DNA from 3 places in the Pseudomonas sp. P4_C8 genome. Region 2 is predicted to be linked to each of the others. Evidence: predicted binding sites of a transcription regulator. Region 2 holds the regulator's gene; each other region holds the start of a gene.
The links. The regulator sigma-54, encoded in region 2, starts transcription at its own class of promoters, with help from an activator protein. The targets are predictions, from matches to a motif close to ANTGGCATNNANNTTGCTNT.
Positions count from the first base shown of each region.

Region 1: AC1DWM_RS08300 (circularly permuted type 2 ATP-grasp protein) is a predicted target of sigma-54. The motif match lies at 3,901-3,920, and genes of this name have one in related genera.
Region 3: AC1DWM_RS07845 (CmpA/NrtA family ABC transporter substrate-binding protein) is a predicted target of sigma-54. The motif match lies at 8,174-8,193, and genes of this name have one in related genera.

Region 1 is NZ_JBFUIH010000009.1:189,197-199,208, forward strand. It holds gene AC1DWM_RS08285 (c-type cytochrome) at 1-556, shown strand, start outside; gene AC1DWM_RS08290 (transglutaminase family protein) at 691-1,500, opposite strand; gene AC1DWM_RS08295 (alpha-E domain-containing protein) at 1,497-2,447, opposite strand; gene AC1DWM_RS08300 (circularly permuted type 2 ATP-grasp protein) at 2,460-3,869, opposite strand; gene AC1DWM_RS08305 (ribonuclease E inhibitor RraB) at 4,277-4,618, opposite strand; gene AC1DWM_RS08310 (hypothetical protein) at 4,832-5,065, opposite strand; gene AC1DWM_RS08315 (PLDc N-terminal domain-containing protein) at 5,277-5,468, opposite strand; gene AC1DWM_RS08320 (hypothetical protein) at 5,549-6,079, opposite strand; gene AC1DWM_RS08325 (ankyrin repeat domain-containing protein) at 6,194-6,712, opposite strand; gene AC1DWM_RS08330 (long-chain-acyl-CoA synthetase) at 6,809-8,647, opposite strand; gene AC1DWM_RS08335 (DUF3509 domain-containing protein) at 8,989-9,267, shown strand; gene AC1DWM_RS08340 (1,2-dihydroxy-3-keto-5-methylthiopentene dioxygenase) at 9,432-9,977, opposite strand.
Region 2 is NZ_JBFUIH010000014.1:65,589-75,600, forward strand. It holds gene AC1DWM_RS11265 (MlaC/ttg2D family ABC transporter substrate-binding protein) at 1-332, opposite strand, end outside; gene mlaD (outer membrane lipid asymmetry maintenance protein MlaD) at 344-811, opposite strand; gene mlaE (lipid asymmetry maintenance ABC transporter permease subunit MlaE) at 811-1,608, opposite strand; gene AC1DWM_RS11280 (ATP-binding cassette domain-containing protein) at 1,608-2,417, opposite strand; gene AC1DWM_RS11285 (KpsF/GutQ family sugar-phosphate isomerase) at 2,694-3,668, shown strand; gene AC1DWM_RS11290 (KdsC family phosphatase) at 3,668-4,192, shown strand; gene lptC (LPS export ABC transporter periplasmic protein LptC) at 4,200-4,772, shown strand; gene lptA (lipopolysaccharide transport periplasmic protein LptA) at 4,759-5,307, shown strand; gene lptB (LPS export ABC transporter ATP-binding protein) at 5,307-6,032, shown strand; gene AC1DWM_RS11310 (RNA polymerase factor sigma-54) at 6,216-7,709, shown strand; gene hpf (ribosome hibernation-promoting factor, HPF/YfiA family) at 7,784-8,092, shown strand; gene ptsN (PTS IIA-like nitrogen regulatory protein PtsN) at 8,105-8,569, shown strand; gene rapZ (RNase adapter RapZ) at 8,572-9,429, shown strand; gene AC1DWM_RS11330 (HPr family phosphocarrier protein) at 9,445-9,717, shown strand; gene pmbA (metalloprotease PmbA) at 9,874-10,012, opposite strand, start outside.
Region 3 is NZ_JBFUIH010000009.1:79,186-89,197, forward strand. It holds gene dacB (D-alanyl-D-alanine carboxypeptidase/D-alanyl-D-alanine endopeptidase) at 1-1,161, shown strand, start outside; gene AC1DWM_RS07825 (sensor domain-containing diguanylate cyclase) at 1,291-3,690, opposite strand; gene rlmKL (bifunctional 23S rRNA (guanine(2069)-N(7))-methyltransferase RlmK/23S rRNA (guanine(2445)-N(2))-methyltransferase RlmL) at 3,832-6,102, opposite strand; gene rmf (ribosome modulation factor) at 6,632-6,850, shown strand; gene AC1DWM_RS07840 (quinone-dependent dihydroorotate dehydrogenase) at 7,067-8,086, opposite strand; gene AC1DWM_RS07845 (CmpA/NrtA family ABC transporter substrate-binding protein) at 8,313-9,524, shown strand; gene AC1DWM_RS07850 (ANTAR domain-containing response regulator) at 9,540-10,012, shown strand, end outside.

The sequences.
Region 1 (10,012 bases), on a different contig from region 2:
CGGATTTGCCGCCGAACTGGCCGCTGCACCGTTGCTCAACACCCAAGGTGCGCAGGCATGGTTGGCGATTGAAGACCCGGCCAAACCGTGGCCAGCGTTGTCTGAAGGCAAGCCGAGTGCCGGGCCGTTTTATCTGGTCTGGACGAATCCTCAAACAGGCAATATCAGCCCCGAGCAATGGCCGTACCAGGTCGCCAGCATCAAGCGCATGGCGCCGGTGGCCGAACGCTTCCCTGCCCTGCTGCCGGATCCGGCCTTTAAAGCGGACGATCCGGTCAATCTAGGTTTTGCGCTGTTTCAGAAGAACTGCCTGGCGTGCCATCGACTGAACGGCGCCGGAGATGCGCAATTCGGGCCGGATCTGAATATTCCGTATAACCCGACCGAGTATTTTGGGGCGGACTTCCTGAAGCGGTATATCCGTGATCCGCAAAGCTTGCGCCAGTGGCCGCAGGCGAAGATGCCGGGGTTTACCGCGCAGGTGTTACCGGAGCGGGATCTGGAAATGCTGGTGGGGTATTTGAAGCATATGGCCGGGCGCAAGGTTAAGCCCTGACCCTGAATCCATGTCGGAGCGAGCCGGCTCCGGGCGGCGTTCCGACGATGGCGGTGTGTCAGTCACAGGTTTGCTGACTGGAAGACCGCTATCGCGAGCAGGCTCGCTCCCACAGGTTTTTGTGGTGCGGCAGATTATTGCTGTTGGACAGAGATAACCGGCATCGGCGTTGGCGACACAAACACCTTCGCATGCATCTGCTCGCAGCCGCCGCCCCGGCGCATTCCGCGTACCGGGCAGGCATCCAGGTAATCCAGGCCCACGGCCAGTTTCAAGTGACGCTCCGGTCGGGCCAGTTCATTGGTCACGTCAAAACTGTACCAGGCGTCATCGAGCCAGGCTTCCGCCCAGGCGTGACTGGCCAGGTGTTCGCTGTTCTCGCTGTACAGATAACCCGACACATAACGCGACGGAATGCCCAGGCTGCGCGCGCAGGCGAGAAAGGCATGGGTGTGGTCCTGACAGACGCCTGAACGCCCGGCGAAGGCCTGAGCCGCGCTGGTGTCGACTTCGGTTGCGCCGGGCGTGTAGGTCATGTGCTGGTTAAGGCCATGCATCAAGTCGATCAGCGCGGTGCGATCCCGACGTGTTTTGCATTCCTTTTGCGCGAACGCTCGCAACGCTTCGTCGGGCTCGGTCAGGCGCGTGAAACGCAGGAACGGCAGCGCCGACTGGCTTTCATGCTCGGCTTCGCGCAGTTCGTCGATATCGACCTGACCACGGGCGCCGATGATGATCGCCTCATGCGGCTCGTCCATGGTCAGCACGTGCAATATGTTGCCGAACGGATCGAGTTGCGCGCGTACCGGGCGCGGCAGGTCGAGCTGCCAGCTGAGCACGTGCTGACGCTCGCTGTCGTGGGGTGTCAGTCGCAGGTACTGGATGCTCGCCCGCACCTGATCTTCATAGTGATAGGTGGTTTCGTGGCTAATGGAAAGTCTCATGCAGCCTCCAGGTAAGAACTGTGAATGGCGTTGCCCAACTGGCGCACCAGCGGGATGAACTCGGTCAGCCAGGCGTGCAGGCCTTCGTCGAGAATTTCGTTGATGCCGGTGTAGCGCAGGCGCGCGTCTATCTCAGCGGCCAGGCGTTGTGCCGGACGGCCGTTGGCCCCCGGCAAACTGGCGAGGATCTGGTCGATTTCCTCGGTGCAGGCGCGCAGGGAGCGCGGCACATCGGCCCGCAGCAACAGCAACTCAGCCACATGCCGGGCACCGGGGGCGTCGCGGTAGATCTCGGTGTACGCCTCGAACGACGACAGCGCACGCAGCAATGCGCTCCACTGATAATAGGCGTGCGCCGTACTGTCACTGACGGTTTCAGCTTGATCGCCGGCCATTTCGTAGCGAGCGTCGAGCAGGCGCAGCGTGTTGTCAGCCCGTTCGATAAATGTTCCCAGACGAATGAAGCGGAACGCATCGTTACGCATGATGGTGCCGTAGGACGCGCCCCGAAACAGGTGGGAACGTTCCTTGATCCATTCGCAAAAACGGCTCATGCCGTAGCGGCTCAAACCCTGTTCGGCGATCCCGCGAATCTCCAGCCAGGTGGCGTTGATGTTTTCCCACATGTCGGCGGTGATTCGCCCACGCACCGCATGGGCACTGGCCCGAGCGGCGCCGAGGCAGCTGTAGATGCTCGCCGGGTTGGCCGCGTCCAGGGCGAAAAAGTGCAGCAGCCGTTCGGCATGCAACTCGCCGTGGCGCTCCAGGTAATCATCCAGGGTGCCGGTGATCAGCAGCGGCATGGCGAGTTCGTGCAGCCCGTCACCGCGACCATCCTGTGGCATCAGCGACAGCGAATAACTGATGTCGAGCATCCGTGCGAGGTTTTCCGCTCGCTCCAGGTAACGCGACATCCAATACAAATCCGAGGCAGTTCTACTTAGCATGGCAAGCTTCCTTCAATCCTCGACCACCCAGGTGTCCTTGGTTCCGCCACCCTGGGATGAATTCACCACCAGAGAGCCTTCACGCAGGGCGACACGGGTCAAACCGCCGGGCACAACCCGGGTTTCGCGGCCAGACAATACAAACGGACGCAGGTCGATGTGGCGTGGGGCGATGCCGTTTTCGACAAAGGTCGGACAGGTCGACAGGGACAACGTCGGTTGTGCGATGTACGCGTGCGGCTTGGCTTTGATCCGCGCGCGAAACGACTCGATTTCCGCCGCCGTCGCCGCTGGCCCGACCAGCATTCCGTAACCGCCGGAGCCCTGGGTTTCCTTGACCACCAGATCGGGAAGATTGGCCAGCACGTGGGACAGTTCAGATGGATTGCGGCACTGAAACGTCGGCACGTTTTTCAGGATCGGTTCTTCGTCGAGGTAGAAACGGATCATGTCGGTGACAAACGGGTACACCGACTTGTCGTCCGCGACTCCGGTGCCGATGGCATTCGCCAGCACCACATTGCCGGAGCGGTACGATGACAGCAGGCCCGGAACGCCCAGCATCGAATCCGGATTGAACGCCAGCGGGTCGAGGAATGCATCGTCGAGGCGACGGTAGATCACATCGACGGCTTTCGGCCCGTCTGTGGTGCGCATGAACACCTTGTCATCGCGCACGAACAGGTCTGCGCCTTCCACCAGTTCAACGCCCATCTCCCTGGCCAAAAAGGCATGCTCGAAAAACGCGCTGTTGAAGCGACCCGGCGTTAGCACCACCACGCTCGGATTGTCGATCGGACTGGAGCTTTTCAGGGTATCCAGGAGCAAATTCGGATAGTGATCGATGGGGGCAATGCGTTGCGCCGCGAACAGTTCGGGAAACAGCCGCATCATCATCTTGCGATCTTCGAGCATGTAGCTCACGCCGCTGGGTGTACGCAGGTTGTCTTCGAGCACGTAGTACGTGCCGTCGCCGTCGCGCACCAGATCGACGCCAGAGATGTGCGAATAGATATCCCGATGCAGATTCAGCCCTTGCATCGCCAACTGGTATTGCTCGTTGGCCAGCACTTGCTCGGCAGGAATGATGCCCGCCTTGATGATGCGCTGCTCGTGATAGAGGTCGGCAAGGAACATGTTCAATGCCTTGACCCGCTGAATGCAGCCGCGCTCGACGACCCGCCATTCACTGGCAGGGATGCTGCGAGGGATTGTATCGAAGGGAATCAGGCGCTCTGTCCCCTGCTCGTCCCCATAGAGCGTAAAAGTAATCCCGGCGCGATGAAACAACAGATCGGCCTCGCGTCGCCGTTGTGCCAAAAGTTCGTCAGGCGTTTCGGCCAGCCAACGGGCAAACTCCCGATAATGCGGGCGGACCTGGCCGCCGGCATCGTACATTTCATCAAAATAGGTGCGGATCATGCCGTACTCCTTGTCACCCGGACACCTAGGCTTCGCAAGGCCCGTGCCATCGGCATAAACGCTTTGATATCAATCAGTTGGAAATCAACACCGTTAATACCGCACCAATCCCGTGCAGCAAACGCCCCAACTTGATTGCCCCCGCTTCATTGCAAGGCGACGTTGTCGCCTATCACCAGCATAGTCAGAGTTGATTTCACTGCCCGCCCGCCCGTGCGGATAATCCGCGCATTCGCTGGAAAACAGCCCGAACTTCCCTTTAGCCGCCTGCTCAGGCGGTTTTTTTTGCGCCGGATTCTTGTTTCAGGGTTTTGCCGGAAGGGTTTTGCCGGAAGGATTTTGCCGCCCCATAAACTAAAACGGCCAACCCGAAGGCCAGCCGTTAGTGCGTGTCACTGTTCATAAGATTATGCGAGTAGCCCTCGTACCTCCTGCTTGACGCCCCATCCTTCAATGATGCCGCCCAGAGGCTCGACCACGGCCTCAAAACATTGCTCGAAATCGCCGATGTCATCGTATGTGGCGTACATGACTTTGCTCAGTTCGAGCGCCCATGCGCCGTCGTCGCGCACACTGATTTGCGCATTCAAGGACTCACCACGGTAATGACCTGCTGCTCTGCGGGCCCGCTCCTCGTCGGGGAAAATGGCGTAGAACTCGATGGGATGGAATCTTGAAAAGTCGAAACCGCCTTCTTTCATGCGGCGCAGCACCGAGCTGCTGATGTCTTCTTGATAGGCTGTGCTCATGAAACGTCCCCCTCATAGTGATGGATAGACTTTCCGTATTCCCGGCACGCGCAACCGAGTGGTGCGAGCGATGCGGCAACCTCGTTGCCGGTGGGAAGCAAGCATGTAGCTGACAAGACCAGACCTTAGCGATCCATTCGCTGATCTCGATTGCAGAGTAGCCTCAAGAGAGAGCCGCTGCCAAGGACTGGATGAGAATGTGACAGGAGATGTTCAGATTGGCGTGATGCCGAGGATTTGTATGCTGTTCTGGGCTTTAAGACTTTTGACGGTCGCATCGGGAGTTCGCCCTTCCAGATCGTTCAGATCCAGTACGGCGGCGACAGGAAGGAGTCGGGCCTTGATGAGTTTGGCGGCGTGCTCGTTATCCGGGCATTCGTCGCACTCAAAGACTTCATCGACTGTTTCGCCGTGATCATCTACGAAAGTGATTTTCCACTTTTGCATCAGAGCCTCCTCGATAAAACCCATGGATGGGCTTACAAGCATCTGGACTTTTGCGCGGACTGTTCGTTCAACGGATTACTGCATTGGAGCCTGAAAAATACATGCCCCATGTAGGAGCCGAGCTTGCTCGCGAAAGCGGTGTATCAGCCGACATGTGTATTGACTGATACACCGCTTTCGCGAGCAAGCTCGGCTCCTACAGGGAATGGAGTCAGATCCGTACGTCAGCCCGCGGTCCGGTGATGGCCCAGATGATCAGCCCCAGCACCGGCAAGCACGCGATCAACACCACCCAGAGGACTTTCATCCCGGTGGTGGCGCCACTTTTAAACACGTTGATGATGGCCCAGATATCCAGCACGAAAATGATCAAGGCAATCAGGCTGTTGAACGTAGAACCCATGGTGACGCTCCCTAAGAGTGATTTTGCACTCTTAGGATAGCCGCCCAATGCCAGTGTTCCGATTTTTTACTGGGTTAACGTCAGATATGGATCGCCACTTTCAAGGCTTCCAGGGATGGCGCAGCGGCGATGCCGACCTCGGCGCACAGTTCAAGTACCCGTGGCACGTCGTTGCCGTAGACCAGCACCACTTGCAGTTCGTCGTCGAGCAACTGGCTGAAGTTCATCAGCGTGTAGCCGCCGTTTTCCTTGTTCATGCTGCCCATTTGCACCTGAATGCGGTTGAGCGCGGTCAGGGCATCGGTTTTGGCCAGTTGCTTGGGTTTGATATTGAAATCAACACCGGGGCCGAACGAAGCGACGATCTGGGCGAACAGGTCCATGTATGTGTCGGCCTGGAACAACACTGTCTCCGGCAGACTGCCGACAACCACCCATTCGCCCAAGGCGATCGGGAACGTGTCGTCGTAGTTGATATCCGGATTGGCCGTCAGAAAAGCTTCAGGATCGGCGTAAGCCTGAGCCGCTTCGTCAGCGACCTTCAGAATTTCGTCATCGCTCATGCACCCGGAGCTGATTTTGCTGATGAGTTCGACGAGTGCGGCTTTCATGAGGTGGATCCTGTAGCGAATGATTTTTGAGGGCGCGAAGGATAGCGCATTCGGAGGAAGTTACCGAGCAGGGTGAGACCTGTGGTGAGGGGCTTGGTCCCCCACCACAAAGGATCAGCCGAGCAGTTTTTCCAACTGAGCGATGGTGTCGGTGGCGCCGAGGGTTTTCGCGGCATCGAGTGCGGACACGCCGTTGGCGTCCTTGGCTTTTGGATCGGCACCTTTGCTGATCAGGTAGTCGACGATTTCGACGCGGTTGAACATCGCCGCCATCATCAACGCGGTTCGGCCATCAAACGATGAACCTTCCACTTGCGCCCCGCCGTCTACCAGTGCCTTGACCACTGCCAGGTCGCCCTTGAACGCGGCACCGGCAATCGGGCTTTGGCCGTTGTCATTGCGAATTTCCGGGTCGGCTTTGTGTTCAAGCAGGACTTTTACGGTATCCACGTGGCCATGGTAGGCGGCCAGCATCAGCAAGGTGTCGCCTTTGTGGTTGCGCAGATTAGGCGGCAGGCCTTTGGTCAGCAGCGCAGCCATCATGGCCGCATCACCCTCGCGCGCTTTGTTGAAGACCTGTTCGGCAAATTCAGCGGCTTCTTCGGGGGTCATCTGGCGGCTTTGGTCTGACATCGGGGGCTCCACGTTGGGTTATTCGCAAAGCCGACAGTTTCCCGAGCAGCCCCCACGCTGTCACTTGTTTTTTCTCAAGGGTAGCCATAGCCACCTTCAATAGCGGTACTTGCCGTCATGAATATCCGCCAGCACCTGCTCGGTCACTTGCACGTAAGTCTGGGTGCCGGGTAGCCAGGCGTAGATCGGGTCATCACCAGTTTTGCCGGGGTCGAAGGCTTCGTCCTTGAGCCGGGTCTTCTGGTATTTGAACGTCCCGGTGGTCTCCATTTTCACTTTCACCCGCAGGAACAGCGGCACCGCATAGGCAGGCATTTGCTGGCGAGCGAATTCCAGCAATTCGCTGAAGTCCAGGGTGGCCAGGGATTCGGCCGGGGTAATCGCAGCCATGCCGGCGCGCCCGTTGGTGTTTCGGACCTCCACGCCATACGCCACGGCTTCCGCGATCTGCGGATATTGCAGCAAGATGTTTTCGACTTCCGTGGTCGAGACGTTTTCACCCTTCCAACGATAGGTATCACCCAATCGGTCGACGAATTGTGCATGGCCGAAACCAATGTTGCGCAGCAGGTCACCGGTGTTGAAGTAACTATCGCCCTTCTTGAACACGTCATGCAGCACGACTTTTGCGGTCTTTTGCGGATCGGTATAGCCGTCCAGCGGAGCCTTGTCGTCGATTTTCGCCAACAACAGACCCTGCGTGCCTTTGGCCACTTTGTTCATGAAACCCTTGGCATTGCGAATCGGTTGGCCGCTGTCATGATCGTAGGTCACCAATTCCCAGGCCATTAGCGAGAAACCGATGGTGTGGTCGAAATTGAGAATGTTGATGAAGCCGATGTTGCCGTCGCTGGCCGCATACAGCTCGCAAATATGCTTAACGCCAAAACGGGTTTTGAAGGCGTTCCACGCGCCAGGACGCAAACCGTTGCCGATCATCTTGGTCACGCCGTGTTGGCTGTCTTCGGCACTGGGTGGTTGATCCACCAGATAGCGGCACAGTTCGCCGACGTAGCCGAGGGTGGTCGCGTGATATTTGCGTACGTCACTCCAGAACTGGCTGGCGCTGAACTTGCGGCGGATGGCGAACCCCGAGGCGCCGCTGATGGCCGAACCCCAGCACACGCAGAGCCCGGTGGCGTGATACAGCGGCAAGGTGCAATAGACGATGTCGTGCGGCTGCATGTCCAGGGCGATCAGGCCGAAACTGGCAGAGCTGCGCATCCAGCGCCCGTGTTTGAAGACGCCGGCCTTGGGCAGCCCGGTGGTGCCCGAGGTGTAGATATAGAAACAAGGATCGTCGAAAAAAACCTGCTGGCTGCTGGCAGGGTTGTTGTCGGCTGCATCGGCACTGGCCGCCATCAGGTTGACGAAACCCTCGGGGGCAATGCCCGGATGGTTGTAGGTGGCTTGATCGGCGACGTACCAGGTTCGCGCCGGGGCAATGGACACCCGTTCGCGGACCTGCGAAAACGCCGGGACCAATTCGCCGCCGACAATGATCGCCACGGGCGCCACCAGGTTCAGGCTGTGCAAGAGGGTATCGCGGGTCTGCGAAGTATTGAGCAACGCGCTGATCGCGCCGACCTTGGCCACCGCCAGAATCGTCACCAGCAGCTCCGGGCGGTTCTCGATGAAGACCGCGACCACGTCACCCTTGCCGATGTCTTGGGCAATCAGATGATGAGCGATGCGGTTGGCCCATTGATTGACCTGCGTATACGTCAGTGTCACGTCGCCCTGCAGTAACGCGGGGCCATCGGGATTGCGCAACGTCGCCTGCTCGAAACACCAGCCCAAGCCACACGGTTGGGTCGGATCCTTGACATTGGCGACCTTCAGGCCTTTCACCACGCGGGGAATGGCTTTGGCAATCGTCGGCAGCTTGCGGAGCATCATGCCCCAGGTAATCGTGTCGTTCGGCGTGCGTTTCATGCGTGTTCCCGCTGATTTTCTTATTGTCGGGCGGCGATCTTTGAGCTCGAAAATACGTCAGCGGTTCTTGAGCTGTACACGCGGTTTTTGCAATGTTTTGTATCCGCAGCCCGGACTAACGAACGATGAACCTCGACCTGCCAATTGGCTCCATCGAAACAGCAACGATCTTTCAAAATGCAGGATGCACGATGGCCATTCATGCAGATTGCACGAAACCGAAAATCCGGTAAAAGCTTAACTGATTGATTTATATAGATTTTTTAAACTTAAAATACTGGCACAATCGCTGCAACTACCTCTCCATGCTTGCCAATCATGTGCACACGGAGCTGATAGACATGAACCTGATCCAAGAAAAATTTTCGTCCCTGTTCTCCAACTTCGAAGTGACCACCCAAGCGCGTCCTGACGGCGGGATTCTGCTGACCCTGCGCAGCACCGAAGGCCGGGTGTTCAAGCGTTCGATTTCCTACCAGCAATTGCATGCTGGCGATCAGTTGTCGTGGGTGATCAGTGCGATTCGTCGTGACCTTGCGGAACAGGCCAGTGAACTGCCGCAGATCTCCATGTTGCAAAGCCAGCAACGGTTTGCTTTGCCGACCTATCACACGGCGTAATTCGTCAGGACAGTACAAACCACTGTGGGAGCGAGTCTGCTCGCGAAGAGGGCGTATCAGTCGAGATTAAAGTTGACTGATACACCGCTTTCGCGAGCAAGCTCGCTCCCACAAGTTATGTGCTTTGATCTTAAAAAGTTGAAGGATTGATCCGCGCGAAACGGTCAGTCCTCAAGACGCGGGAAGCGGCTGGCGATGTCTTCGCCAGTGAAGTTGGCCACCCAGCCTTCAGGGTTTTTGAACAGACGAATCGCCACAAAATGCGGGTGTTCGCCCATGTCAAACCAGTGCGGCGTGCCGGCCGGCACCGAGATCAGGTCGTTCTTTTCGCAGAGTACCGCGTAGACGTAATCGCCGATGTGCAGGGAAAACAAGCCACGACCGACAACGAAAAATCGGACTTCGTCTTCGCCATGACAGTGTTCGTCGAGGAACTTGGCGCGCAACTCGGCTTTTTGCGGGTGATCACTGTTCACGCTGATAACGTCGACGGTGATGTAACCGTGTTCGGTCATCAGTTTGTCGATTTGTTCCTGATACGCGGCGATCACTTCTTCCTGACTTGCGCCGGGCTGGATTTTCGCCGCCGCTTGCCAGCGGTCGAAGCGCACGCCCTGCTCGGCCAGGGTCGAGGCGATGTCTTCGAAATGGGTCAGCACCTTGTTCGGCAGGTCAGGGCTTGTGACGTGGTAAACGGACAGGCTGCTCATCAGGGCAACTCCTTAACGGTTCATGCTTTACGGTT
Region 2 (10,012 bases):
AAAGCATTGCCATAAAACTGGAACAGACCCTTTTTGAAGTTTTCTTCAAAGGTTTTCATCTGCGCCGGCGTGGCTTTCTTTGAATACTTGACCGTCATGATGCTCTTGGAAATACCCTCGGCATCCACCACAGGTCCGACGATCGTGTTCAGCGCCGTATAAAAGTCCTGCGGGTCCTGCTTGTACTTCTCTTTATTGGCCTTCAGATCGGCCAGCATACGGTTGGTGGTGTCTTGTACCAGTTCGTGCGCGGAAGGCGCCGCCACGGCGTGGGACACCAACGGAAACACCGCGAGCATTACCAACAGGCCACGTCGCAAGGTAGAGATCATTTAACAGTTCCTCATTTAGCTTCTTTGCTAACGGTATTGAGCAGGAATTTACCGATCAGGTCTTCGAGCACCAGCGATGACTGCGTGTCATGGATGGTTCCACCATCCTTGAGCAAGGCTTCTTCGCCGCCCACGCTGATACCGATGTACTTCTCGCCCAACAGGCCAGCGGTCAGAATAGATGCAGTGGAGTCAGTCGGCAGGTTATCTACTCGCTTTTCCAGTTGCATGGTCACCCGACCGGTGAAGCTGTCGCGGTCCAGATCGATCGCTGTGACCTTGCCGATGGTCACACCGGCCATGGTCACTTTGGCTCTGACAGTCAAACCGGCGATATTGTCGAAGTAGGCATAAAGTTTATAGGTGTCGGTGCTCGGGCTCGGGGACAGTCCACTGACCCGCAAAGCCAGCAACAGCAAAGCCAGGATGCCAGCCAGCAAGAAAAGGCCGACACCGATTTCCAGGGTGCGGTTTTGCATCAGAAATCTCCAAACATCAAAGCGGTCAGAATAAAGTCCAGGCCGAGAACAGCCAAAGAGGCATACACCACGGTCTTGGTAGTGGCACGACTGATCCCCTCGGAAGTGGGCTCACAGTCATAGCCTTGGAATACGGCGATCCAGGTCACGACGAACGCGAAGACGATGCTTTTGATGATGCCATTGAGCACATCATCAGTGAACGTCACGCTGTTTTGCATGTTCGACCAATAGGAGCCTTCGTACACACCCAGCCAGTCGACAGCCACCCACGAGCCGCCCCAGATACCCACCACGCTGAAGATCATCGCCAGCACCGGCAGGGAAATGAAGCCGGCCCACAGGCGCGGGGCAACAATGTATTTGAGCGGGTCGACACCAATCATTTCCAGACTGGACAACTGTTCGGTGGATTTCATGTTGCCGATTTCGGCCGTCAGCGCCGAACCGGCACGCCCGGCGAACAACAGCGCTGTCACAACGGGACCCAGTTCACGCAGCAGCGTGAGCGCAACCATCTGCCCGACCGCCTGCTCCGAGCCGTAGCTCGACAGAATGTTGAAGCCTTGCAGCGCCAGCACCATCCCGATGAACACCCCGGAGACCACAATGATCACCAGGGACATGACGCCCACTGAATGCAGTTGCTTGATCAGCAGACCAAAACCGCCCCCGATGCCACCGCGACCGAGCAAGGCATGAAACAGGAATATCGTCGAACGACCGAACACCGCCAGCACATCGATGCCGGCGTGGCCAAACCGGCGCACGCGTTCTATTAATGAAATCTTGCGCATCAACGCTTCCCCAGAAGATCTGCGCGGTAATCCGTCGCTGGAAAGTGGTATGCGACCGGACCGTCGGGTTCGCCGGTCATGAATTGACGGATCCGTGGCTCCTGCGAGTTCATCAACTCCTCGGGAGTCCCCTGCCCCAATACCTGGCCTTCGCCGACGACATAGATGTAGTCGGCGATGCTCGCGGTTTCGGCCAGATCGTGGGAGACCACGATACTGGTGATGCCCAGCGCATCGTTGAGCAAGCGGATCAGGCGCACCAGCACGCCCATGGCGATGGGGTCCTGGCCGACAAAGGGCTCGTCGTACATGAGGATCTGCGGGTCGAGGGCAATCGCCCGGGCCAGCGCAACACGACGCTTCATGCCGCCGGACAATTCGTCAGGCATCAGGTCGATAGCACCACGCAAGCCCACGGCCTGCAATTTAAGCAGGACGATGTCACGGATCATTTCTTCCGGCAGCTCGGTATGAACGCGCAGCGGGAAGGCGACGTTCTCGAACACGTCAAGGTCGGTAAACAGGGCGCCGCTCTGGAACAGCACTCCCATGTGCTTGCGCGCATCGAACAGATCACTGCGCGACAATTTCGGCAGGTTCTGACCGTTGACCCAGACTTCGCCCTTTGTTGGACGCAATTGTGCACCCATCAATCGTAACAGCGTGGTTTTGCCACACCCGGACGGTCCCATGATGCCGGTGACCTTGCCACGCGGGATACGGATATCGACGTTATTGAAAATGCTGCGCGTACCGCGCTTGAAGGACAGTCCCTTCAGCTCGACCGCGTAGGCGTTATCGGCACTCATCTAATCTCCTTGCGATGCAGCCTCTCACTCGGACGCCTGACTCTCTGACGAAAGCACATACCTCCCCGGGCAGGCCGAACTGGCCGCGAACTATATCACTGCAAAGGCCCGGCGCCCAAGGCCAAAGCCAGCCCATCTTCAGTAACATCATCGGCAAAAAGCCTTGTTTAGAGGGGATTGCGTCATCGGGAATGACAAAGCGCAACGAACTTGCGTGAGGGTTTTGATCATTACCGCTATAATCGCCGCCTTTCATCAGGCTATACGATTTCCGACATGAGCCAATCCAGTGACCTGATTCAATCAGCACAACGCACCATCCGCCTCGAACTGGAAGCCGTAGAAGGCTTGCTGCCCCACATCGACGCAGATTTCGTACGCGCTTGCGAGATGATTCTGGCCAGCAAAGGCCGCGTGGTTGTGGTCGGCATGGGTAAATCAGGACACATCGGCAGCAAGATCGCCGCGACCCTGGCCAGCACCGGCACCACGGCTTTTTTCGTCCACCCCGCCGAAGCCAGCCACGGCGACATGGGCATGATCACGCGGGATGACATCATCCTGGCCCTGTCGAACTCCGGCTCCACCAATGAAATCCTGACCTTGCTGCCCCTGATCAAGCGTCTGGGCATTCAATTGATCAGCGTGACCGGCAACCCGGAATCCCCGCTGGCCAAGGCCGCCGAGGTCAACCTCAACGTTCACGTCGAACACGAGGCCTGCCCGCTGAACCTGGCACCCACCTCCTCCACCACGGCCGCCCTGGTGATGGGCGATGCCCTGGCCGTCGCGCTGCTGGAAGCTCGTGGCTTTACCGCTGAAGACTTCGCCTTTTCCCACCCCGGTGGCGCGCTTGGCCGACGCCTGCTGTTGAAAGTGGAGAATGTCATGCACGCCGGTCAAGATTTGCCACAGGTTCAGCGTGGCACCCTGCTTAAAGACGCATTGATGGAAATGACCCGCAAGGGCTTGGGCATGACCGTCATTCTGGAAGCTGATGGCAAACTGGCCGGGATCTTCACCGACGGTGACTTGCGTCGCACACTGGATCGCAGCATCGACATCCACAGCGCCACCATCGAACAGGTCATGACCGCTCATGGCAAGACCGCCCGCGCCGAAATGCTCGCCGCCGAGGCCCTGAAAATCATGGAAGACCACAAAATCAACGCGCTGGTGGTGGTCGACAGCGAAGACCGTCCGGTCGGCGCCCTGAACATGCACGACTTGCTGCGTGCGGGAGTAATGTAATGAACACGGACCTGCTGCAACGCGGCCAACAGATCAAACTCGCGGTGTTCGACGTCGATGGCGTGCTGACCGACGGGCGCCTGTACTTTCTCGAAGACGGCAGTGAATTCAAGACATTCAATACGCTCGACGGCCAAGGCATCAAGATGCTGATGGCAGCGGGCGTGCAGACCGCTATCATCAGTGGCCGCAAAACCCCGGTGGTCGAACGACGAGCGAAAAACCTCGGCATCCCCCACCTTTATCAGGGGCGCGAAGACAAACTGGTGGTGCTTGACGAGCTTCTGGCTCAACTCAACCTAAGCTATGAACAAGTTGCCTATCTCGGTGACGACTTGCCGGACCTGCCGGTGATTCGCCGCGTCGGCCTGGGCATGGCGGTAGCCAACGCCGCCAGCTTCGTGCGTGAAAACGCCCATGGCATTACCGTTGCCCGGGGTGGCGAGGGTGCCGCTCGCGAATTCTGCGAATTGATCCTGCGCGCCCAGGGCCGCCTCGATGCGGCCAACGCTGCGTACCTGTGAGCCGACTATGCTGAGCAAAAAGTTTCGTAACATCCTGTTATTCAGTTGCATCGCCGCGCTGTTCGCTGCGGTCGGCTACTGGAACATCAGCCCGGAACGCTTCCTCGACAAACCTGTGGTCAAGGTCGATGAAAGCACGATCGACTATTACGCGACCAACGCCCACAGCGTGCAGTTCCTGCCGGACGGCAAATTGCAGTACGAAATGACGTCCGACAAGGTCGAACACCTGAAAGCGTCCGAGGTCACATTGCTGACCAATCCGGACCTGAACATGTTTCGCGGCACCGAGTTTCCCTGGCACGTCCAGAGTGAACACGGGGAAGTCAACCCGGACGGCACCCAGGTCGAGCTGATCGATTCGGTACGCATCACCCGTTTCGACGAAAAAAACCGCAGGACCCTGATTACCACCACCCGTATGACTGTGTTCCCGCAGCAGCAATATGCGCAGACCGATCAACCCGTTAGTATCGACGGCGCTGGCGGTGTATCGACAGGCATCGGAATGAAAGCGTACTTGAAAGAAAGCAGGATACACCTGCTATCTAACGTAAGAGGACAGTATGAGGCTCGTTAAAACCCTCCCTATTTTGCTCAGTCTGGGCGCAGCACTGGGAAGCGTGAGCGCCTGGGCTCTGCCGAACGATCAAGAGCAGCCTATCCGCATACAAGCCGACGACGCCCAGCTGGACGACAAGAACGGCGTTGCTACCTATACGGGCGACGTGATCATCACCCAGGGTTCGATGAAGGTTACCGGCAATAAAGTGACCATGACCCGCACCCCGACTGGCGACATTGACGTGGTGACCTCGGTGGGCAATCTGGCCTACTTCGAGCAACTGCAAACTGCAGGCGACCCCAAGCCTGTCCAGGGTTGGGGTGTGACCATCCAGTACCACGCCGCGCAAAATCGCGTAGTACTGATCGACAAGGCAAAAGTTGTCGACAAGGACAACAACATCACCCTAGGCGAGAAAATCGTCTACGACACCCAGAAAAAGCTTGCCAGCGCCGGTCGCGCTACCGGCAGCAAGGTGACCGAGTCGCGTCCGCGTATCGACATGGTGATCCAGCCGAAGAAGAAAACCGACGAGCAAAAGGCCCCGTAATGGCAACTCTGAAAGCTCAGCATCTGGCCAAGAGCTACAAGAGCCGCCAGGTCGTGCGTGACGTCAGCCTGTCGATCGACAGCGGTCAAATCGTCGGCCTGCTTGGTCCCAACGGCGCCGGCAAGACCACCTGCTTCTACATGATTGTCGGCCTGGTGCAGGCCGATCAGGGCCGTGTGCTGATCGACGATCTGGACGTCAGCCACCAGCCAATGCACGGTCGTGCAAAGGCCGGTATCGGCTATCTGCCGCAAGAAGCGTCGATCTTCCGCAAACTCTCGGTCGCCGACAACATCATGGCGATCCTCGAGACGCGCAAGGAACTCGACAAGGCCGGACGTCGCAAAGAGCTGGAAAGCCTGCTGCAGGAATTCCACATCAGCCACATCCGCGACAACCTCGGCATGAGCCTGTCGGGCGGTGAACGCCGCCGCGTGGAAATCGCCCGGGCATTGGCTACCAACCCGAAATTCATCCTGCTCGACGAACCCTTCGCCGGCGTGGACCCGATTTCGGTCGGCGACATCAAACAGATCATCTACCATCTCAAGGCCAAGGGCATTGGCGTGCTGATCACTGACCACAACGTCCGTGAAACCCTGGATATCTGCGAAACCGCCTACATCGTCAACGATGGCCAGCTGATCGCCGAAGGCGATGCCGCCACTATCCTGGCCAACGACCTGGTTAAAGAAGTCTATCTGGGCCATGAGTTCCGCCTGTAAGCGTTGATGTGTCTGGCTAGTCGACTGAGCGCTTATCACAGTAAAAATCAACAGGTTTTTATTGTTACAGCGCTCTAGGCAAACACTTCAGTTTCAGGCATATAATTTGCTTATGTTTGGCGCTCCGGCGCCCTGTAGTGGATGGCGCATGTGCGCCGGCGAATAAGGTGTTAAGCCCCTGCCATGAAACCATCGCTAGTCTTGAGAATGGGCCAGCAGCTGACGATGACACCGCAGCTGCAACAGGCCATCCGCCTGCTCCAATTGTCGACCCTGGACCTGCAACAGGAAATCCAGGAGGCCCTGGAGTCCAATCCGATGCTCGAACGCCAGGAAGAAGGCGACGACTTCGACAACGTCGACCCCTTGGCCGACAAAGCCGAGCAGCAACCCAACGCCGACATTCAGGAACCCTCCTACCAGGAAACCGCCCCCACGGTGGACAACCTCGAGGAAGGCGACTGGAACGAGCGCATTCCCAATGAACTGCCGGTCGATACCGCATGGGAAGACGTTTACCAGACCAGCGCCAGCAGCCTGCCGAGCAACGATGACGACGAATGGGATTTCACTACTCGCACATCGGCCGGCGAGAGCCTGCAAAGCCACCTGTTGTGGCAACTGAACCTGGCACCGATGTCCGACACCGATCGCCTGATCGCCGTGACTCTGATCGACTGCATCAACAATCAGGGCTATCTGGATGAAACTCTCGAGGAAATCCTCGAAGCCTTCGATCCGGAACTGGACATCGAACTGGACGAAATCGAAGCCGTCCTGCACCGCATCCAGCAATTCGAGCCGGCCGGTATCGGCGCTCGTAACCTGGGCGAATGCCTGCTGCTGCAATTGCGCCAATTGCCAGCCAATACGCCTTGGCTCGCCGAAGCCAAACGCCTGGTCAGCGACTACATCGATCTGCTCGGCAGCCGCGACTACTCCCAGCTGATGCGCCGGATGAAGATCAAGGAAGATGAACTGCGACAGATCATCGAGCTGGTCCAGAGTCTCAACCCGCGCCCCGGCTCGCAGATCGAATCCAGCGAAGCCGAATACGTCGTTCCCGACGTTATCGTGCGCAAGGACAACGAACGCTGGCTGGTGGAACTGAATCAGGAATCAGTACCACGACTGCGGGTCAACGCCCAATACGCCGGGTTTGTCCGTCGCGCCGACACCAGCGCCGACAACACCTTCATGCGCAATCAGTTGCAAGAGGCCCGCTGGTTCATCAAGAGCCTGCAAAGCCGTAACGAAACACTGATGAAAGTCGCCACCCAGATCGTCGAGCATCAGCGCGGCTTCCTGGAATACGGCGACGAAGCCATGAAACCACTGGTCCTGCATGACATTGCCGAAGCCGTGGGCATGCACGAGTCGACGATTTCACGGGTGACCACGCAAAAATTCATGCATACCCCACGGGGTATTTATGAGCTGAAATACTTTTTCTCCAGCCACGTCAGCACCTCCGAAGGCGGTGAATGCTCGTCCACAGCGATCCGCGCGATCATCAAAAAGCTGGTTGCCGCGGAAAATCAGAAAAAGCCGTTGAGTGACAGCAAGATCGCTGGTTTACTGGAGGCACAAGGCATTCAGGTGGCTCGCCGCACCGTCGCCAAGTACCGCGAGTCCCTCGGGATCGCGCCTTCGAGCGAACGCAAGCGGTTGATGTAGAGCCACGCCACAGCGTTCCAGTGGTAGATCATTTGATCTACCGCTTTATGCACTGGCAACGAAGGAGAAGCTGTATGCAAGTCAACATCAGTGGACACCAACTGGAAGTGACCGAACCTCTTCGCACCTACATCGGCGAAAAACTCGAACGATTAGAGCGGCATTTCGACAAGATCACCAACGTGCAGGTCACGATGACGGTCGAGAAGCTGAAGCAGAAAATCGAAGCCACCCTGCATATTCCCGGCAATGAAGTGGTCGCAAACGCGGAACATACCGATATGTACGCGGCGATCGACTCACTGACCGACAAGCTGGATAAACAACTCAAAAAGCATAAGGAAAAGACCCAGAGCCTCCTCCAGGGTGCGACCGGTCGTTAACACTCCCAACCCATGATCCGACTTGAAAACATCCTGACCCCCGGCCGTTCCCTCGTGAACGTGCCGGGCGGCAGTAAAAAGAAAGCCCTCGAGCAAATTGCCAACCTGATCGCCCGGGAAGTGCCGGATCTGGAGATGCAAGATGTCTTCGAGGCATTGATTGCCCGTGAAAAACTCGGCTCGACCGGTTTTGGCAACGGCATCGCCATCCCCCACTGTCGCCTGAAGGGCTGCGAGTCACCCATCAGCGCCTTGATGCACCTTGACGCCCCCATTGATTTCGACGCCATCGACGGCGCCCCGGTTGACCTGCTGTTTGTACTGCTGGTCCCGCAAGCGGCTACCGATGCGCACCTGGAACTGCTCCGCCAGATCGCCAGCATGCTCGATCGCAAGGAAGTCCGTGATCGTCTTCGCAGCGCTCCGAGCAACGAAGCCTTGTATCAGGTTGTCCTGGACGAGCAAAACGGTCAGTAATCATGCGCTTGATCATAGTCAGCGGCCGCTCCGGCTCAGGTAAAAGCACCGTCCTCGATGTTCTCGAGGACAACGGCTACTACTGCATCGACAACCTGCCCGCCGGCCTGCTGCCGGAGTTGGCGGAACGCGCACTGATTCATACCGAACTGGCACAACCGCTGGTCGCCGTATCCATTGATGCGCGTAACTTGCCGAGTCACCTTTCGCGGTTTCCCGAACTGCTGGATGAAGTCCGGAGCCGGCATATCAAGTGCGATGTGCTGTACCTGGACGCCGACGTAGAAACCCTGCTCAAGCGCTTTTCCGAAACCCGCCGTCGTCACCCGCTGAGCAACGCCAACCGTTCGTTGGCAGAAGCCATCGAGGACGAAAGTAATCTGCTGGGTCCGATCGCCGATCTGGCAGATCTCAAAATCAATACCACCCACCTGAACCTGTATCAGCTGCGCGATACCATCAAGCTGCGCCTGTTGAACCAGCCGGAAGCCGGTACTGCGTTCCTGGTCGAGTCTTTCGGATTCAAGCGCGGCATGCCGGTCGACGCAGACCTGGTGTTCGACGTGCGCTGCCTGCCCAACCCTTATTGGAAGCCGGAATTGCGCGCTCAGTCCGGGCTTGATCAACCGGTGGCCGAGTACCTGGCAGCCCAACCGGACGTCGAAGAGATGTTCCAGGACATATCATCGTATTTGCTCAAGTGGCTGCCGCGCTTTGCCGCGAGCAACCGCGCTTATGTCACCATCGCCATTGGCTGCACCGGAGGACATCATCGCTCCGTCTACCTGACCGAACGTCTGGGCCAGGTCCTGCAACAATCCCTGAAGAACGTCCAGGTCCGCCACCGCGACCTCAGCTAAAGGATTCACATCGCGATGCCTGCTCTGGAAATCGAAATCATCAACAAGCTGGGCCTGCATGCCCGTGCTTCTGCAAAATTTGTTGGAGTGGCGGGTAAGTATCCGTGTCAGATCAGGGCAGGGAAGACGCCAGAATCAATGGTTGACGGGAAAAGTATCATGGCCATGATGATGCTCGCCGCCGGCAAAGGCACCAGAATTCACTTGAGTACCGAAGGCGAGCAAGAACAGGAAGCGCTGGATGCGCTGGTGGCGTTGATCAATAACTTTTTCGAAGAAGGCGAGTAAAAACTGCCCTCTGTAGCAGCTGCCGCAAGCTGCGTCAGGCTTCGCCAGCTGCTACAACGTCCGCATAGGCGGCTGACTCCCACAGGGGACGGTGCAAGGCGCATAAAAAAGGCGCGCCACCCAATTGGGTGGCGCGCCTTTTTTAAGCGGTAAGGGTTAGCTACCCGCCACCGTCATCCGCTCGATCAGCACCGACCCCGTGCGAATGTTGCTGCGCAACTCCAGGTCATTACCGACCGCAACGATCTGCTTGAACATGTCACGCATGTTGCCGGCGATGGTGACTTCCTGCACC
Region 3 (10,012 bases), on a different contig from region 2:
GACGGCACCCTCAGCGGCGGCATCCTCAACGGCAACCTCTACCTCAAGGGTGGCGGCGATCCTAAGCTGAACATGGAAAAACTCTGGCTGCTAATGCGCGATCTGCGCGCCAACGGCGTGACGCAAATCACCGGTGACCTGGTGCTGGACCGCAATTTTTTCACCCAACCGCAATTGCCCGAGTTCAATGATGATGGCAACGACGAGAACAAGCCGTTCCTGGTCAAGCCCGACTCGCTGATGGTCAACCTCAAGGCCCTGCGCTTTGTGGCGCGCAACGACAACGGCCGGGTGCTGGTGTCGGTGGAACCGCCGATTGCCAGCATCCGTATCGAAAACCAGGTCAAAGCCGTCAACTCCAAGCAATGCACCGGTGGCGTGCGTTACAACCCGGTGACCCAGGCCGATGGCAGCATGACCGTGACGGTCGGTGGCCAGTTGGGCGATGGCTGCAGCTCCCAGACGTACCTGTCGCTGCTTGACCACGCGACTTACACCGCTGGCGCTGTGCGGGCCATCTGGAAAGAACTGGGCGGCAGCATTCAGGGCAAGGATGTACTCGCGCCCACCCCAAGCGGTGCCAAATTGCTGGCCCGGGCTTACTCGCCGGACCTGGCGGAAATCATCCGCGACATCAACAAATACAGTAACAACACCATGGCTCAGCAACTGTTCCTGAGCCTGGGGCAGAAGTTCCGCACCGATGCCGACGGGGATGATGCCAAGGCCGCGCAGCGTGTGGTCCGTCAGTGGCTGGCGAAGAAAGGCATCACGGCGCCGCACCTGGTGATGGAGAACGGTTCCGGCCTGTCCCGCTCCGAACGCGTCAGCGCCCGTGAAATGGCAGCCATGCTGCAAGCGGCATGGCACAGCCCGTATGCCGCCGAGTTCATCAGTTCGATGCCGATTGCCGGCACCGACGGCACCATGCGCAAACGCCTGAAAACCACCGCGATGCGCGGCGAAGCCCACGTCAAGACGGGCACTCTGAACACCGTACGCGCCATCTCCGGCTTCAGCCGCGACGTCAATGGCAACACTTGGGCAGTGGTGGCGATCCTTAACGACAAGGCACCGTTTGGCGCGTCTTCGGTACTGGATCAGGTGCTGCTGGACCTGTATCGCCAGCCGAAACTGCCGGAAACGGCTTCGGTGCTATAACCCAGTCTAAAGAACACCAAAGATCCAATGTAGGAGCGGGCTTGCCCGCGAATGCGGTGTGTCATCCAGCATTTATGTTGACTGACACACCGCTTTCGCGGGCAAGCCCGCTCCTACAGGAGTCCAGTCTTAGCTCATCTGCGCCTCAACCCGATCCCGCCCAGCCAGCTTCGCCACATAAACCCCTGAGTCTGCCCGCAGCAACAGCGCATCCACACCCTCCCCGACGCGCCAACTGGCAATCCCGAAACTCGCGGTGACGATCCCGACGGCGTCGATCGGTGAACTGCGCAGCCCTTGCCACAACTGCAAGGCCAGCACTTGAGCCTGCTCGCTGTCGGTGTCGGGGCAGAGCACCATGAATTCTTCCCCCCCGAGGCGACAGAACACATCCGTGCGCCGCAACCGATGACCGATACGCTCGCACACGGCCTGCAATACCCGATCCCCCATGGCGTGGCCATGCTGGTCGTTGATGCGCTTGAAGTGGTCTATGTCGAGCATGATCACCGACAACTCGCCCCCGCCACGTTGGACCCGAACCATTTCGGTGGTCAGGCGTTCCTGAAAATAACGGCGGTTGTGGATCCCGGTCAGCGAGTCGGTGATCGACAGCGCGCGCAACTCTTCTTCCACTCGCTTCAAGTCGGAGATGTCGGAAATGTAGCCATGCCAGAGAACGCCGCCACCGGGCAGCTCTTCAGGGGTCGCCTCACCACGAACCCAGCGCAGGCCGCGTATGGGCAACTGCACGCGGTATTCCTCGCGCCACGGGCTAAGGGTGTCCGCTGACGCCAGGATCGAAGCACGGACCCGGGTCGAGTCCTGTGGGTGAATGCGCGTGAAGATCGATTCGGCATCGAGCAGCAGCACATCAGGTTCGAGTTCGTAGATCTCTCGAATACCGTCGCTGACGTAGATCACACGGAAGCGACCGTCGAACTCCATCTTGAATTGATAGATGCCACCGGGCACATGGGCGCTGAGTTTTTTCAATAACACGTCCCGCGCCGCCAGTGCCTCATGGACGCGCTTGCGTTCGGTAATGTCGATGCAGATCGCCAGGTGACCGACCCACAGACTTTGCTCGTCGAGCACCGGGGTCACGAGCATGTTCACCGCCAAATGGCTGCCATCGCGGCGAACCAGCGTCCACTCCCGCGCCTCGTGCCCGCCCTCTTCGCCCCCCTTGACCAACATCGCCTGACTGGTCGGAATAGGTTTGCCATACCGCGCACTCAACTCCGCCGCGCGTACCACCAACTCCCGGCGCAAGTGCAGGTTTTCCAGGGTCATGTGTCCCACGACCTCGACGCTGGCGTAACCCAGCATCTGCTCGGCACCGGCATTGAACGTATTGATGATCCCGCGCAGGTCGGTGGCGATGATCGCCACCTGAGTCGCCGCATTCAGCACAGCACGCAACTGGCCGTGAGCGCCACGTAGCTCCTGCTCGCGGGCACGTAATTCCTCAGTCCGCTGCTCCACCATTTTCAGCGCGCGCTGACGCTGACTGACCAACACGTACAACAACACACTGAGCAACAGACTCAGCAACCCGCCCAGCACCATCAGGGTCTTCACCGAAGAATGGTTGGCTTTTACAAAGGCTTCGCTCGGGGTGATGTCGACTTGATAATCGTGATCGGCCAGTCGCAACAGCCGGCTTGCAGACAAACTACTGGCTGCCGGTACGTTGAAGGATTCGAAAAGCGCTTCGTGCTGTTCGTCGATCGACAAGTCGAGAATGCGCACCGAGAGATAGTCGTGCGTGGAGTCCGACAATCCATCTGCCAGCAACTGGCGCATGCTGATCACTGCCATGACATAACCGTAGGGTTTTGCACCCGTAGCGCTTGGCATGTTGCGCAGCATCACCGGGGCCACCAACAGCACGCCACGTTCATAAGCCGGCTCGATACTGACCAGATGCATCGGCTGCGACACCGTCATAGCGCCCAGTCTGTCCGCCCGCTCAACGGTTGATCGACGCATCGACTCGGTCAGCAAGTCGTAACCCGGCAGCGAGCCCAGTCGACTTTGCGTCTGACTGTAAAGCACCGCCACGTATTCATCGCGTTCAGCGGCCAATTGCAGTTGACCGTTGCCGTCAAGTTCACGAATGGTGAAGTCGCGCAATCCCTCGCCCCGCGCCTTGCGCTCGAATTCTGCGCGCTCGGCACGCGTCACTCGCGCCGCGAATTCATAGGCTTGAGTCCGGTGCAACAGGGCTTGGGTGTAACCGTCGAACTCCTCGCGGGAGACCGAACTGGAATTAGAGAAGAACCGGCGCAGGCCGTCGAGGCGCTGCTCCTGGTCTACGAAACGTTCTTCAATGCGGCTAAAACGCTCACTGGCCAGCAGTTGGAAGCGTTGCTTGAGTTGATGGTGGAATACATTGAGCGTTGACCAGGCGAGTATCCCCGTAAGGATGCCACCCATAATCAATACCAGCAGCGCGACCAGCCAGGCCGAGGCATCTTCGCTGATAATACCCAGGATCCTGGGGCGCACGGCGTGCAACGACATAGATGCAACTCAAAACGCCAGGTGCGGGAAAACCCATTGGCCATGAGAAGAGTTATAGCCATTAGCCACTAATTTGACCAGTACTGAAAGAATCCAAAGAGCCTTTAAAAATCAAGGCTCTGTGGATCCACCGTTCAGGTGTCAACGTGCGGTGATTTTCCAGGCACGGTGGATCTTGCCGTTACGGGCGAAATCCGGGTCGATGGTCTGGGCGGTGATTTCTTCAACGGCGTAACGCTCGGTGAGGTTTTCCTCAAGGGCGAACTTGCGGAAGTTGTTGGAGAAATACAACACGCCACCGGGTGCCAGACGCGCCATGGCCAAGTCGATCAACTGCACCTGGTCGCGTTGCACGTCGAAGATCCCTTCCATGCGCTTGGAGTTGGAGAACGTCGGCGGGTCGATGAAGATCAGGTCGTATTCGTCACGGCAGGCGTCGAGCCAGACCATCACATCGCCCTGCTCCAGACGGTTCTTGTCAGAGAAACCGTTCAGCGACAGATTACGTCGCGCCCAGTCCAGGTAGGTTTTCGACAGGTCGACACTGGTAGTGGTGCGTGCGCCGCCCTTGGCCGCGTGAACACTGGCCGTCGCGGTGTAGCAATACAGGTTGAGGAAGCGCTTGCCGGCCGCCTCTTTCTGAATGCGCATGCGCATCGGACGGTGATCGAGGAACAGCCCGGTGTCGAGGTAGTCGGTGAGGTTGACCAGCAGCTTCACGCCACCTTCGTTGACCTCGACGAACTTGCCCTGCGCGGCCTGACGCTCGTACTGCTTGGTGCCGCTCTGACGCTCGCGACGCTTGACCACCACGCGGCTCTTGTCGATGTTCAGGGCCTGCGGAATGGCGGCCAGGGCATCGAACATGCGTGCCGAGGCTTTTTCCGGATCGATGGATTTCGGCGCCGCGTATTCCTGGACGTGGACCCAATCCTGATACAGGTCGATGGCCATGGAATATTCCGGCATGTCGGCATCGTAGACGCGATAGCAATCGATGCCTTCGCGCTTGACCCACTTGCCCATTGCCTTGAGGTTTTTCTGCAGGCGATTGGCAAACATCTGCCCGCCTTCGCTCAAGCGCGGTTGCTCGATCACCACCGGTGCCGGTTTGATCGGGTTACCGTTCTTGTTGTACTTCTCGTACTTGCCCGGCACCACATCGTTGCCGGCGACTTCGACTTCTGCCTGCTCGCGCTCGACCTGGCGTTGTTCCGGGGTGCGACGCTCGCCCGTGACGAACTGGTCTGGCGTGACCTTGATCAGCAGCAACTTGCACGGCAGCGCGCCGTTCCAGAACGAATACTGCTTGTGGCTACGAATGCCCATGCGCTTGCCCAGGTCCGGCGCTCCGGTGAACACCGCGGCCTCCCAGTTCAGGCAGGCCTGACGCAGACGCTCGCCGAGGTTCTGATAGAGGTAGAGCAAGCTCGCCTCGTCACCCAGACGCTCGCCGTATGGAGGGTTACAGATCACCAGGCCTTTCTGGTTCTGGTCCGGGCGCGGCTCGAACGTACCGACTTCGCCCTGGTAGATCTTGATCCACTCGCTCAGGCCGGCACGTTCGACGTTGTTGCGGCCCGGTTGAATCAGGCGCGGGTCGGCTTCGTAACCGCGAATCCACAGTGGTGGCTTGGCCAACCCGGCTGCGCAACGTTCAGTGGCTTCTTCATGAAGCTTTTTCCACAGCGCCGGGACGTGGCCCAGCCAATGGGTAAAGCCCCACTGCTCGCGACGCAGGTTCGGCGCCATGTCGGCGGCGATCATCGCGGCTTCGACCAGGAACGTACCGACACCGCACATCGGGTCAGCCAGCGCGCCGCCTTCGGCCGCAATGCGTGGCCAGCCGGAACGGATCAGGATCGCGGCCGCGAGGTTTTCCTTCAGCGGTGCCGCGCCTTGCTGCAAGCGATAACCACGCTGGTGCAGACTGTGACCCGACAGGTCGAGGGAAAGAATCGCTTCGCCACGGTCCAGGCGCAGGTGAATGCGCAAGTCCGGGTTGAGTTTATCGATCGACGGACGGTCGCCTTGCGGGGTGCGCAGTTTGTCGACGATGGCGTCTTTGACTTTCAAAGCGCCGAAGTGGGTGTTGTCGATACCTGAGCCATGGCCGCTGAACTCGACGGCCAGGGTACCGGCGTTGAGCATGTGGTCTTGCCACTCGATGTCCAGTACGCCGTGGTACAGGTCTTCGGCATCCTTCATCGGGAAACGCTTGAGCACCAGCAACACCCGGTTCGCCAGACGCGACCACAGGCACAGGCGATAAGCGGTTTCCATGGTCGCCATGCCGCGCACGGCAGAGGTGTGCTCACGCGCTTCTTCAAGGCCAAGCCCGACGGCTTCCTCGATCAGCAGGCCTTCAAGGCCTTTGGGGCAAGTGAGGAAGATTTCGAATTGATCGGACATTGGATTTTCAAAGCCTTTAGCTAAGTGAACCGGCAACGCATTGCCGGCCCGGATTTCAATCAGGCGCTTTTCTAAAAGAGCGCCCGCGTGGCACGAAGGTGTGCCGTCCCACCAGTGCTGCTCAGGTTAGAAGAGCTTAGATGCACAGGCAGATAAAAAAGTTGATGCAACAAAATGTCACAAGTCGACCCTTCGTCGAATAATGCTCCCACGCAACAGAAGTCATTCTCACTAAGGATTAACCCCATCATCCTGCGGGGGGCCGATCATACAGGGCTTTACCAACAAACACGGGGCAAACATCGTGTTACTTATCGCCATAGCATCTTTATCGTTACGTCCTTATGACAAAACGATCATTCCCTCGATGTGACGCATTGGTTAGAACTCAATACAGGTTGACGCCGCAACGACGTCAACACCTTGGCTCGCGACGCCGGCAGCGGGCCCCAACGGCAGAGTTTTTTTCTGCCAGACCTCGATTGAGGTCTACGCGATGAATACAGTCAACAAGTGAGGGCAACACCCTATGAGAAGACTTAAGCGTGATCCGTTGGAAAGAGCATTTTTGCGCGGATATCAATATGGCGTTGGTGGCAAATCCCGTGAGCTTTGCCCATTTACTCTACCGTCAGTACGCCAAGCCTGGATTAACGGCTGGCGCGAGGGACGCGGCGACAACTGGGACGGTATGACCGGCACTGCGGGAATCCACAGACTCAACGAACTTCACGCCGTCGGCAATTAATTACAGGGCCTAACACTCCGACACGAAAATCTGATGACTGACTGAATTAACCACACACGTCCCATCCGGACGGCGGGCTTCGGCCCAGGGGCTCCTTCGAGGAGCCCTTTTTTATGCCTGCTCTCTGGCTAAACACAATCCTTTGTAGGAGCCCGGCTTGCCGGCGACAGCGATCTCAAGGACGCCATCGCCGGCAAGCCGGGCTCCTACAGGGGTTTAGCGCAGTGCTGCGATGGCGTCTACCGACTCACGAATCAACGCCGGGCCTTTGTAGATAAAGCCGGAGTAGATCTGCACCAGGCTCGCACCCGCCGCGATTTTCTCGGCCGCGTGTTTGCCTTCGGTGATGCCGCCCACGGCGATGATCGGCAAGCGACCTGCCAGTTCTGCCGCCAGCACTCTTACGGTGTTAGTGCTCTTGTCGCGAACCGGTGCGCCGGACAGGCCACCCGCCTCGTCACCGTATTCCATGCCTTCGACGCCAACACGGCTCAGGGTGGTGTTGGTGGCGATCACCGCGTCCATCCCGGTTTCAATCAGCGCTTGTGCGACTTGTACGGTTTCTTCGTCGGTCATGTCCGGCGCGATCTTTATCGCCAGCGGGACATGTTTGCCGTGGCGCAACGCCAGTTCTGCGCGGCGCGTGGCCAGGTCAGCGAGCAACTGCTTGAGCGAATCGCCGAACTGCAGACTGCGCAGGCCCGGGGTGTTGGGCGAGCTGACATTGACCGTCACGTAGCTGGCGTGGGCGTACACCTTGTCCAGGCAGATCAGGTAATCGTCGACCGCGCGCTCAACCGGGGTGTCGAAGTTCTTGCCGATGTTGATGCCCAGCACGCCTTTGTACTTGGCCGCCGCCACGCGAGCCAGCAGGTGATCGACGCCGAGGTTGTTGAACCCCATGCGGTTGATGATCGCCTCGGCTTCCGGCAGACGGAAAATCCGTGGTTTCGGGTTGCCCGGCTGCGGGCGCGGGGTGATGGTGCCGATTTCGACAAAACCAAAACCCAGTTGAGCGAATCCGTCGATGGCCGCGCCGTTCTTGTCCAGACCGGCCGCCAAACCCACCGGGTTCGGGAAATCCAGGCCCATGACCGACACCGGCATTTTCGCCGGGGCCTTGCACAGCAAGCCGTTGAGGCCCAAACGCCCGCCCGCGCCGATCAGGTCCAGGGACAGATCGTGGGAGGTTTCCGGGGAAAGTTTGAACAACATCTGACGGGCCAGGGTGTACATGGGCGGGTTTGACTCTGGGCTGAAAAGTGGCGGCAATTATAGCCGGGCATCCGGTTGCAGGCGAGGCGCGCGATGAAATCAACGAGCGATGGCATATGCCTTGCACCGTCACCGGTATCAGCACTCATGCCAACGGCGCAATGGGTCGCAAGACAAAGGCGTCGTCACTGGGCCTTGCTCTGGCAAGCAGCCCTTGGCGGCGTTTTTTTTTAAAAGGTGTTTATTGATGATTGAAGTTCCAGCCGACCCTCTGGCCTGGGTCAATGGCAGCGATGCCCCGGAAAAGACCGACATCAATCTCGGTTTCATGGCCTTGAGCGACTGTGCCTCGGTCGTAGTCGCCGCGACCCAGGGGTTCGCCCAGCCCTACGGCCTGACCCTGAACCTCAAGCGCCAGTCGTCCTGGGCCAACTTGCGAGACAAACTGGTCAGCGGCGAACTTGATGCCGCCCACAGCCTGTACGGCCTGATTTATGCGGTTCACCTGGGCATCGGCGGCGTCGTCTCGACCGACATGGCAGTGCTGATGGGCCTGAACCAGAACGGCCAGAGCATCAATCTCTCCCACGGTTTGCAGGCGTTGGGCGTGACCAGTCCTGAAGCACTCGACCACCACGTGCACCAAACTCGCTCAAAACTCACCTTCGCCCAGACATTTCCCACCGGCACCCACGCCATGTGGCTGTATTACTGGCTGGCGAGTCAGGGCATCCACCCGTTGCAGGATGTCGACAGCGTGGTAGTGCCGCCACCGCAAATGGTCGCGCACCTGCAAGCCGGACGTATAGATGGTTTTTGCGTGGGTGAGCCATGGTCAGCCAGCGCGGTGCAGCAGAATCTCGGCTTTACCCTGGCGACGTCGCAGACCATTTGGCCCGATCACCCGGAAAAAGTCCTCGGCTGCACTCGTGCGTTTGTCGAGCAATACCCCAACACCGCGCGAGCCTTGGTGATGGCGATTCTGGAAGCCAGCCGGTTCATCGAGCAAAACCCTGAAAACCGCCGCAGCACCGCACAACTATTGAGCGCGCCCGACTACCTCGACGCGCCCCTCGACTGCATCGAGCCGCGCCTGCTGGGCGATTACGCTGACGGGCTGGGCAATCGCTGGCAGGACCCGCACGCGCTGCGTTTCCATGCCGGCGGCGAGGTCAATGTGCCGTACCTGTCCGACGGTATGTGGTTCATGACTCAGTTCCGGCGCTGGGGATTGTTGCGTGACGATCCGGATTACCTCGACGTGGCCCGTCAGGTTCAGCAACTGGATCTGTACCGTGAAGCCGCCACCGCTGTCGGTGTCGCCACCAGTGGTCAGGACATGCGCAGCAGCCAGTTGATCGACGGCAAAGTCTGGGACGGCTCCGATCCGTCCGGCTATGCCCGCAGCTTCAAGTTGCACGCCCTGAGCGACAGCTCGCAACGATTCGCTCACCGCTGACAGGAGACTGCAAACATGCTGCGTATCCTGCTGATCAACGATACCGCGAAGAAAGTCGGCCGCCTCAAAGCCGCCCTGACCGAAGCCGGGTTTGAGGTGATCGATGAGTCGGGTCTGACCATCGACCTGCCCGAACGCGTCGAAATGGTGCGTCCGGACGTGATTCTGATCGATACCGAGTCACCGAGCCGCGATGTGATGGAGCAAGTAGTGCTGGTGACCCGCGACCAACCACGGCCGATCGTCATGTTTACCGATGAACATGACCCCGGCGTGATGCGCCAGGCGATTCAGTCCGGGGTCAGTGCCTATATCGTCGAAGGTATTCACGCACAACGCTTGCAGCCGATTCTCGACGTGGCCATGGCACGGTTTGAAAGTGACCAGGCGTTACGCGCTCAGCTTCATGCCCGCGACCAACAACTGGCCGAACGCAAGCGCATCGAGTTGGCCAAGGGGTTGCTGATGAAGATGAAAAACTGCAATGA